3 regions of the Klebsiella variicola genome follow, and region 2 is predicted to be linked to each of the others. Evidence: predicted binding sites of a transcription regulator. Region 2 holds the regulator's gene; each other region holds the start of a gene.
The links. Region 2 encodes PurR, which represses purine synthesis genes. Its sites were predicted from a motif close to CANGCAAACGTTTGCNTG; they were not measured.

Region 1 (3,279 bases), 2.8 Mb from region 2:
GGAGAGCGCCACGGCATCGGTCGGCGAGAGTACGGCCGCCAGCGCGAACGCCGGGATCAGCGGAATGCCAGGCACAATCCAGTAGATCAGAAAGCCGATGCCGACCACCGTCACGACCACCAGCGCCAGCGCCAGACCAAGGATCTCCCGCCCGTGTTCAATAAACTCACGGGTCGGCGTTTTCCAGCCGTCGGCGAACAGCAGCGGCGGGATAAACAGGACCAGAAACAGCTCTGGATCAAATTCAACGTGCAAACCGAAGGTCGGCCATGCCAGAAGCGCGCCAATGGCGATTTGCATCAGTGGGAGTGGAACCTGAAAGGGCAGTACACGCGTCACTACCCCGGACAGTGAGACCACGAGGGTCATGATGAGGATGGTAAAGAATATTTCCATGTGTTCCCTGTTTGCTGCGTTTTCTTTTATACCTGTGAGGCGTCGTGCCTGTGAATCATACGCTACCCAGATTAACGCAAATGGAAACAGGATGTGGCTTAAAAATAAAACGGGCGGCCTGAGCCGCCCGTGAGGAGCACGAAGGGTTTAAATCGCCCAACCGCCCGCGTAAAACGCCACCAGCGCCACGGCGATAATTACCGTACCGAGGTTCAGCTTGCGCCACTCGCCGGAGACCAGACGGCCAATCACCAGGGTAGCGAAACCGATCATGATGCCGGTCACGATGTTACAGGTCAGCACGATAAACACCGCGGTGATCAGGCCAGCCATCGCGTCAACGAAGTCGTTGAAATCGATTTTTGCCACGTTGCTCAGCATCAGCAGGCCGACGTACATCAGCGCCGGCGCGGTCGCGTAGGCCGGTACCAGATAAGAGAGCGGGGAGAGGAACAGGATCAGCAGGAACAGGACACCGACCGTCACCGCGGTCAGACCGGTTTTACCGCCAGCCGCGGTACCCGCCGCCGATTCGATATACACTGCCGCTGGCGCCGCGCCAACTAAACCGGAGAAGACGCTGCTCAGGGAGTCGGTGGTCAACGCTTTACCGCCGTTGATGATCTGTCCGTCTTTGTCCAGCAGGTTTGCCTGGCCGGCCACCGCGCGGATAGTACCGGTGGCGTCAAAGACCGCCGTCATCACCAGCGCCAGCACGCTGGGCAGCACGACCGGGTTCAGCGCGCCGATGATGTCGAGGCTGCCGATCAGCGAGTTGCCTTTATCATCGCTCAGGGATGGCATGGCGAAAATACCGGAGAAATGGACGTTCGGATCGAAAATCAGGCCCACAATCGACACGCCAATAATGGTCAGCAGAATACCGCCCGGCACCTTCATTTTTTCCAGACCAATGATCACCGCGAGGCCAATCAGCGACATCACCACCGGGAAGCTGGCAAATTTGCCCAGCGCCACCGGCAGACCGTCCAGCGGATTTTTGATCACCAGACCAACGCCGTTGGCGGCGATCAGCAGCAGGAACAGGCCAATCCCGATCCCGGTACCATGCGCCACGCCCTGCGGCAGGTTGCGCAAGATCCAGCTGCGGATGCCGGTCGCGGAAATCACCGTGAACAGGACACCCATCAGGAATACTGCGCCGAGGGCCACCGGAATACTGATCTGCTGCCCCAGCACCAGGCTAAAGGCGGTGAAGGCGGTCAACGAAATGGCGCAGCCGATAGCCATCGGCAGATTTGCCCATAACCCCATCACCAGCGAGCCAACGCCCGCCACCAGACAGGTCGAGACAAACACCGCGGCCGGCGGGAAGCCCGCTTTACCGAGCATGCCCGGCACCACGATGACGGAGTAAACCATCGCCAGAAAGGTAGTAAGACCTGCAACAATCTCCTGACGCACGGTGCTACCGCGCGCCGAAATTTTAAACCAGGCGTCTAATGAACCGCCGGTACGCGCTGAAGGCGTAGACATAGAAAACTTCCCCTGAAAATTTTTATTGTTCGTTGATATGCGTGGTGGACCCTCCACTGCCAGTTAAACGCGATCTCCTTGTACCGAATCGCAGCGCCAGGGGGGCTGCAAAAAAGCAAACGTTTAACTCCGCGCATACACTACGGTGTGTCAACCTTATCTCCTCCCCCTGGATAGCAGAAAAAAGAGGGAGCAAAACAGAAAGGCAAACGATTATCCGGCCTTTAGATAACCCTTTTCAACCGATGTTTATCGTATTTCGCTAAATTTCGCTTATGACGAGCAGAAAATAACCAGACGATGCGCAAACGTTATCGTCTATGCGCAATCCGCTAACAAATTTTTAGTGAGTTGCTTTCATTTGTCGGCGTCATCGGATCCGCTGATACCTCAGGCGCCGGGTAAGGTGAAGGGACCGCCGCGCTCGATGGCCCGCTGCCAGGCCGGACGCTGCTCCACCCGCTGTCGCCAGGCCTCAATATGGACAAGGTCATGCACGCCACCGCGCGCCAACAGCGCCATCACCGGGAAGCTCATCTGGATATCGGCCATACTTAGACGCTCGCCGGCAAACCATGGCCGCGTGGCAAGATGGTCGTCAATAAACCGCGCATGGGTGGCCAGCTGGGGATCCAGCCACGCTTTCTGAATGCCCTTGCCCAGCAGGGCGCCCAGCGAGCGGACGCCAAAGGGCACAGGGGGTTTACCCAGGCTGGCGAACACCAGCTTCATTAACAGCAGCGGCATCAGCGAGCCTTCGGCATAGTGCAGCCAGAAGCGGTACTGCAGTTTGTCCTCTATCGCCTGCGGCTTCAGCAGCCCGCCGCTGTCCCAGGTCTCCTGCAAATACTCGAGAATGGCCCCGGACTCCGCCAGCACATAGCCGTTGTCTTCCAGCACCGGCGATTTCCCCAACGGATGGACTTTCTTCAGCGCCGCCGGCGCCAGCATCGACTTTTCCCGCTGATAGCGGACTATCTGATAAGGCAGCTGCAGCTCTTCCAGTGCCCACAGTACGCGTTGCGATCGTGATTGATTAAGATGGTGTACCGTCAGCATGGGCCTCTCCCGTGGTTTGTTCAAATTAACTATAGGAACAGGCGCTCATTGCCGGGAAAATTTCGGCAAAATAGTGAGGAAAAAATGACGGCAGCTGCCATAGTTAAAGTGTCGACGCAAACCGGAACCTCCATCAACAGATTGCGCAATACTGAGGGACGTCGATGTCGGGGGAAACCCTCTCGTGAACCAGCGAGATAATGCGAAAGACAAAGACCGGAAAACAACTAAAGCGCCCAGTTGTGGCGCTTTAGTTTTATTATTCCTCTTCCAGCAGCCGGGCGCCGGTCCCCTCTTCCCCCAGCTTATCGCCCGGGTTGCGCAGCG
Region 2 (3,279 bases):
TACCAGCGGCATAATGGTGGCGAAGATGCGGTTCGTGCGCTGGGCAGGATAGTAATCGGTGACCATCGCCTGCCAGGTAACGGCCGCGGCACAGACGCCAATCGCCTGCAAAAAGCGCAGCGCCAGCATCAGGGTAGCGTTGTGCACCCACAGCATCCCCAGACAGCCGGCCGCGAAAATTGCCAGGCCGCTCAACAGCACCGGTTTGCGCCCATAGCGGTCCGACAGCGGCCCCCAGAACAGCTGCCCCAGCGCGAAGCCGGCGAGGAACAGGCTCAGGCTGGCGCTGATGGAGGCAGCGGAGGTATTGAGATCCTGCTGCATGGCGGCAAACGCCGGCAGGTACATATCGGTGGCCAGAAAGCCCAGCACGCTCAGGCCGGCCAGCCAGACTAAAAATCCTTTCCCAGGTTGTGACATAACGTTCTCATTTTTGGAGTACAGGTACGATGCCGCAGAGTGTAGGGAGTGCATTGTGGCTTGTGAAACGCTAATATTTGTCACATGCATTCAAAAATTTTGCAGGCAGAAAATGTGGTCTGAATACTCTCTGGAAGTGGTTGATGCCGTGGCCCGCAACGGCAGCTTCAGCGCGGCCGCGCAGGAGCTGCACCGGGTGCCCTCCGCCATCAGCTATACCGTGCGTCAGCTTGAAGAGTGGCTGGCCGTTCCCTTGTTTGAGCGCCGCCATCGTGATGTGGAGCTGACGCCCGCAGGGGTCTGGTTCTTACAGGAAGGGCGCTCTGTTATCAAAAAAATGCAGATCACCCGCCAGCAGTGCCAGCAAATCGCCAACGGCTGGCGCGGGCAGCTGTCGATCGCGGTGGATGATATTGTGAAACCGGCGCGGATGCGCCAGATGATCGTCGATTTCTATCGCCATTTTCCCGACGTCGAGCTCATCGTTTTCCAGGAAGTGTTCAACGGCGTATGGGATGCGCTGGCCGACGGCCGTGTAGAACTGGCGATTGGCGCAACGCGATCTATTCCGGTCGGGGGCCGCTATGCGTTTCGCGATATGGGGATGCTGAGCTGGGACTGCGTGGTGGCGAGCGATCACCCGCTGGCGAAGATGGAGGGACCCCTGAGCGATGATGTCCTGCGTAACTGGCCGTCGCTGGTGCGGGAGGATACGTCACGTTCACTGCCCAAACGAACAACCTGGCTGCTGGATAACCAGAAGAGGGTGGTGGTCCCCGACTGGGAATCGTCGGCCACCTGTCTGTCGGCGGGCCTCTGCGTCGGCATGGTGCCGAGCCATTTCGCCCGACCATGGGTAGATCGCGGCGTGTGGACCGCGCTGGCGCTGGAGAATCCGTTCCCGGATGCCGCCTGCTGTCTGACCTGGCAGCAGAGTGATGCCTCACCGGCGCTGAACTGGATGCTCGACTATCTGGGGGACAGCGACACGCTGAATCGGGAATGGCTGCGGGCGCCGGAGTGATCCGCGCCCGCCAGATGCCTTACCGACGATAATCGACAAACGGGCCATCCGCCACGGAGCGGCGTTCGACCAGACGAGGATGAACTTCGATAGACTGCGACTCTTCACGCTTATTAACGATACGATCCAACAGCATGTTAAATGCGGCTTCGCCCAGGGAATCTTTCGGCTGATGAATAGTGGTTAACGCCGGGCTGAAATAGCGGGCGTTACGCACATTATCATAACCGATCAGCGAAATGTCCTGCGGCACCCGCAGCCCCATTTCATCCGCCGCGCAGATAGCGCCCATCGCCATGATATCGCCGCCGCAGAACACCGCCGTCGGACGGTGCTGCTGGCTTAAGATCTGCTGCATAGCGCGGTAGCCGGACTCCGGCTCGAAGTCGCCCTGCACAATCCAGTTTTCCGGCACGCTGATATGCGCCTCTTTCATTGCCTGCATAAAGCCGGCCAGGCGGCCTGCGCCGGTGTTGCGCTCCAGCGGACCCGGGATCACGCCGATTTCACGATGGCCACGTTCAATCAGGTAGCGTCCGGCGATATAGCCGCCCTGGAAGGCGTTATCGATCACCGCATCGGTGAAGTCGGCTTTTGCTTCGCCCCAGTCCATCACCACCATCGGGATATGGCGATACTCTTCCAGCATGCTCAATACCGAATCCGGATATTCGGAACACATCACCAGCAGACCGTCGACACGCTTCTGCGCCATCATCGACAAATAGGCGCGCTGTTTTTCCGGATCGTTCCATGCGTTGCCGAGGATCAGGGTGTAGCCCTTCTGGAAGCAGCTCTTTTCAACAGACTCAATAATTTCAGCAAAATAGGCGGCTTCGCTACTGGTCGCCAGCAGACCAATCGATTTTGTATGATTGACTTTCAGGCTGCGGGCCACGGCGCTCGGCGAGTAGTGCAGCTCTTTGATCGCCGCCCACACCGCATTGCGCGTCTCTTCGGCAACGAAACGGGTTTTGTTAATTACATGTGATACAGTTGTAGTGGAAACGTTTGCGCGCTTCGCTACATCTTTAATAGTTGCCATTACATCTCACTCCATGCCTTGACCTGATCGCCTGATCATCGATACGTAAACGTTTGCCTACACACACCCTGAATACAATTTTCAACATTGCATCACGTCGGGAAAACGACACAGAACGACAGGAAGGGGTCAATGGCCGATACGCTTTTAAATTAGCGTGGGATTTTGTCCGATCTTGGGGCAAAGTGGAAGAGCAAAAATGTGCATCGCCCTAAATCCCGGAAGATTTTTGCGATTTTTTGTGCAAAAATGAGCAAGCTCACTTTTGGTGTGGGGATAACAAGAGGGAAAAATGATGGATACCAATTTAAAGTTTTCGCTGATCACCACGGTTATTGCCCTCGGCGTGATCGTTGCTTTCAGCCTGACCGCCATACTGCACTAATGTTCCAGTGAGGGAGGAGCGCGGCCTCCTCCCCGTATCCCGCCATTATTATCAATTCTGCAAAAATCTTTTGTCATTTCGTTCACTTTTGTTTTTTTGTGATTGATGTCATGCTTTTGACTTCTGATGTTACGCCGTCCTCTCTGACGGTCTGATGGAGTCATTGAATGAAAATCAACTTTCCTTTACTTGCGCTGGCGATCGGCGCCTTTGGCATCGGTACCACCGAGTTCTCCCCAATGGGATTGCTGCCGGTGATTGCGAAAGGTGTGGACGTCTCAATCCCAGTGGCGGGAATGCTGATCAGTGCGTATGCCATCGGCGTCATGGTCGGCGCGCCGTTGATGACCCTGCTGTTGTCACATCGCGCGCGGCGCAATGCGCTGATTTTTCTGATGGGGATCT
Region 3 (3,279 bases), 2.1 Mb from region 2:
CCGCTGGCGCAGGCCATCGTCCGTGAAGCACAGCGGCGTCAGCTGAGTATTCCGCTTGCCAGCGGCCAGCGGGCGCTGGCGGGCTCTGGCATCGAAGCCGAGGTGAACGGCAGCCGCATCTTGATCTGCGCCGCCAGCAAAGCCGCCCCGGCAGAACATGAGGCGCAGATCCAGCAGCTGGAAAGCGCCGGGCAAACGGTAGTGCTGGTGATGCGCGGCGAGACGCTGCTCGGTATTCTGGCGCTGCGCGACACCCTGCGCGACGACGCGCGTCAGGCGGTGGATGCCTTGCATCAGTTGGGGGTTCAAGGGGTGATCCTTACCGGAGATAACCCGCGCGCCGCGGCAGCCATCGCCAGCGAACTGGGGCTGGAATTCCGCGCCGGTCTGCTGCCGGCGGACAAAGTGAAAGCCGTCATGGCGCTGAATGCCGATGCGCCGCTGGCGATGATCGGGGACGGCATCAACGACGCCCCGGCGATGAAAGCGGCCACCATCGGCATCGCCATGGGCAGCGGCACCGATGTGGCGCTGGAGACGGCCGACGCCGCGCTGACCCATAACCGTCTGACCGGCCTGGCGCAGATGATTTCCCTGGCGCGCGCCACCCATGCCAATATTCGCCAGAACATCGCGATTGCCTTAGGGCTGAAGGGGATTTTCCTCGTCACCACCCTGCTCGGCCTGACCGGCCTGTGGCTGGCGGTGCTGGCGGATACCGGCGCCACTGTGCTGGTAACGGCTAACGCGCTGCGGTTATTGCGTAAGAAGTTGTAGCATAGATACCGGCTTCCCTGCTCGCGCTACGCTTAGCAGGGCTACGGTTCCGGACCGTCGGATAGCCCGGATAAGGCGCTACGCGCCGCCATCCGGGGTATTCCCTGCTCGCGCTGCGCTTAGCAGGGCTACGGTTCCAGACCGTCGGGTAGCCCGGATAAGGCGCTACGCGCCGCCATCCGGGATATTCCCTGCTCGCGCTACGCTTAGCAGGGCTACGATTCCGGACCGTCGGGTAGCCCGGATAAGGCGCTACGCGCCGCCATCCGGGGTATTCCCTGCTCGCGCTGCGCTTAGCAGGGCTACGATTCCGGACCGTCGGGTAGCCCGGATAAGGCGCTACGCGCCGCCATCCGGGATATTCCCTGCTCGCGCTGCGCTTAGCAGGGCTACGGTTCCGGACCGTCGGGTAGCCCGGATAAGACGCTACGCGCCGCCATCCGGGGTATTCCCTGCTCGCGCTGCGCTTAGCAGGGCTACGATTCCGGACCGTCGGGTAGCCCGGATAAGGCGCTACGCGCCGCCATCCGGGATATTCCCTGCTCGCGCTGCGCTTAGCAGGGCTACGATTCCGGACCGTCGGGTAGCCCGGATAAGGCGCTACGCGCCGCCATCCGGGATATTCCCTGCTCGCGCTACGCTTAGCAGGGCTACGATTCCGGACCGTCGGGTAGCCCGGATAAGGCGCTACGCGCCGCCATCCGGAGTATTCCCTGCTCGCGCTGCGCTTAGCAGGGCTACGGTTCCGGACCGTCGGATAGCCCGGATAAGGCGCTACGCGCCGCTATCCGGGAAAAGCTCAGTGGCTTTTGCGGATCAGATAGCGGTACGGCAGGGCTTCGGTTTCCTGGGCCACCAGCTCATGCTCCATAAAGCGGCAGAATCCCGGGATATCGCGGGTGGTGGCCGGATCGTCAGCAATAATCAGCAGCGTCTCGCCGACCGGCATCGTCCGCACGGTTTTACGCACCATCATGACCGGCTCCGGGCAGCGGAGCCCCAGGGCATCCAGGGTATGGTCAGGAGTGGAGAAAAGTTCGCTCATTTTAGTCTCACGTTAACAAAACGGCCCTAGTTTACCCCCAGTTCGCCAGTACGCAAGCCAGGTTAACGTTTGCGCGAAAAACAACCATTGCATTACGCCGACAACGCAGTATCATGCAGCCGTTTTTTATTGGGTTCCCTCACCCCAACGTTCCGCTGCCGATTGCTCATTCACCTGAAGCATGACGGGCATAAAAAGGTCACAATATGAATCCGTTTACTACCGTACAGCGCAAAAAAGCGCTCGTCTGGCTTTCGCTATTTCATCTGCTGGTCATCACCTCCAGCAACTATCTGGTTCAGCTGCCGATCTCCATTTTTGGTTTCCATACCACCTGGGGCGCGTTTAGTTTTCCGTTTATCTTTCTCGCCACCGATCTGACGGTACGCATTTTTGGCGCACCGCTGGCGCGACGCATCATTTTCGCGGTGATGGTCCCGGCGCTGGTTATCTCTTACGGCATCTCTGCGCTGTTCTACATGGGCGAGTGGCAGGGCTTTGCCGCGCTGGGCACCTTTAATCTCTTCGTCGCGCGCATCGCCATCGCCAGCTTTATGGCCTATGCACTGGGGCAGATCCTCGACGTCCACGTCTTCAACCGCCTGCGGCAGAGTCGCCACTGGTGGCTGGCCCCCACCGCCTCGACGCTGTTCGGCAACATCAGCGATACCGTCGCGTTCTTCTTTATCGCTTTCTGGCGCAGCCCGGACCCGTTTATGGCCGCCCACTGGGGGGAAATCGCCCTCGTCGACTACAGCTTTAAAGTGCTTATCAGCATTATTTTCTTCCTGCCGATGTACGGCGTGCTGTTAAATATGCTGTTGAAAAGACTGGCGGATAAATCTGATTTGTCGGCATTACAGCCGAGTTAAAGGTACTCGCGGGCCGATGTGTTAAGATAGCCGGATGAGCCATTAGTGGCCGTTTATCGAAAGGAAGATGTCAATGCGCAATTTGGTTAAATATGTCGGTATTGGCCTGCTGGTAATGGGGCTTGCCGCCTGCGATAACAGCGATTCAAAAGCGCCAACCGTTGGCGCAGCAGCGGAGAGCAATGCCAGCGGCCAGGCAATCAGCCTGCTGGATGGCAAACTGAGCTTCACCCTGCCTGCGGGCATGGCCGACCAGAGCGGCAAACTGGGTACCCAGGCGAACAACATGCACGTCTACTCTGACGCTACCGGCCAGAAAGCGGTCATCGTCATCGTCGGCGACAGCACCAATGAAGATCTGGCGGTACTGGCGAAACGACTGGAAGATCAGCAGCGTAGCCGCGACCCGCAGCTGCAGGTGGTGAGCAACAAATCGCTGGAGATGAAAGGCCATACCCTGCAGCAGCTGGACAGCATCATCTCTGCCAAGGGGCAGACCGCCTGGTCTTCAGTGATCCTCGGCAAAGTGGATGACAAACTGCTGACCCTGCAGGTGACCCTGCCGGCGGACAACCAGCAGCAGGC

Region 1: the regulator PurR is predicted to act here: its motif matches at 2,006-2,023, upstream of SP68_RS24010 (NCS2 family permease).
Region 3: the regulator PurR is predicted to act here: its motif matches at 1,881-1,898, upstream of tusA (sulfurtransferase TusA).

What each region holds. Positions count from the first base shown of each region.
Region 1 is NZ_CP010523.2:5,140,122-5,143,400, forward strand. It holds gene SP68_RS24005 (Na+/H+ antiporter) at 1-396, opposite strand, end outside; gene SP68_RS24010 (NCS2 family permease) at 544-1,893, opposite strand; gene SP68_RS24015 (glutathione S-transferase family protein) at 2,284-2,952, opposite strand; gene soxR (redox-sensitive transcriptional activator SoxR) at 3,212-3,279, opposite strand, start outside.
Region 2 is NZ_CP010523.2:2,388,904-2,392,182, forward strand. It holds gene punC (purine nucleoside transporter PunC) at 1-420, opposite strand, end outside; gene punR (DNA-binding transcriptional activator PunR) at 533-1,444, shown strand; gene purR (HTH-type transcriptional repressor PurR) at 1,464-2,489, opposite strand; gene cydH (cytochrome bd-I oxidase subunit CydH) at 2,782-2,874, shown strand; gene SP68_RS11225 (MFS transporter) at 3,042-3,279, shown strand, end outside.
Region 3 is NZ_CP010523.2:305,287-308,565, reverse strand. It holds gene zntA (Zn(II)/Cd(II)/Pb(II) translocating P-type ATPase ZntA) at 1-777, shown strand, start outside; gene tusA (sulfurtransferase TusA) at 1,577-1,822, opposite strand; gene SP68_RS01370 (7-cyano-7-deazaguanine/7-aminomethyl-7-deazaguanine transporter) at 2,029-2,694, shown strand; gene SP68_RS01365 (DcrB family lipoprotein) at 2,768-3,279, shown strand, end outside.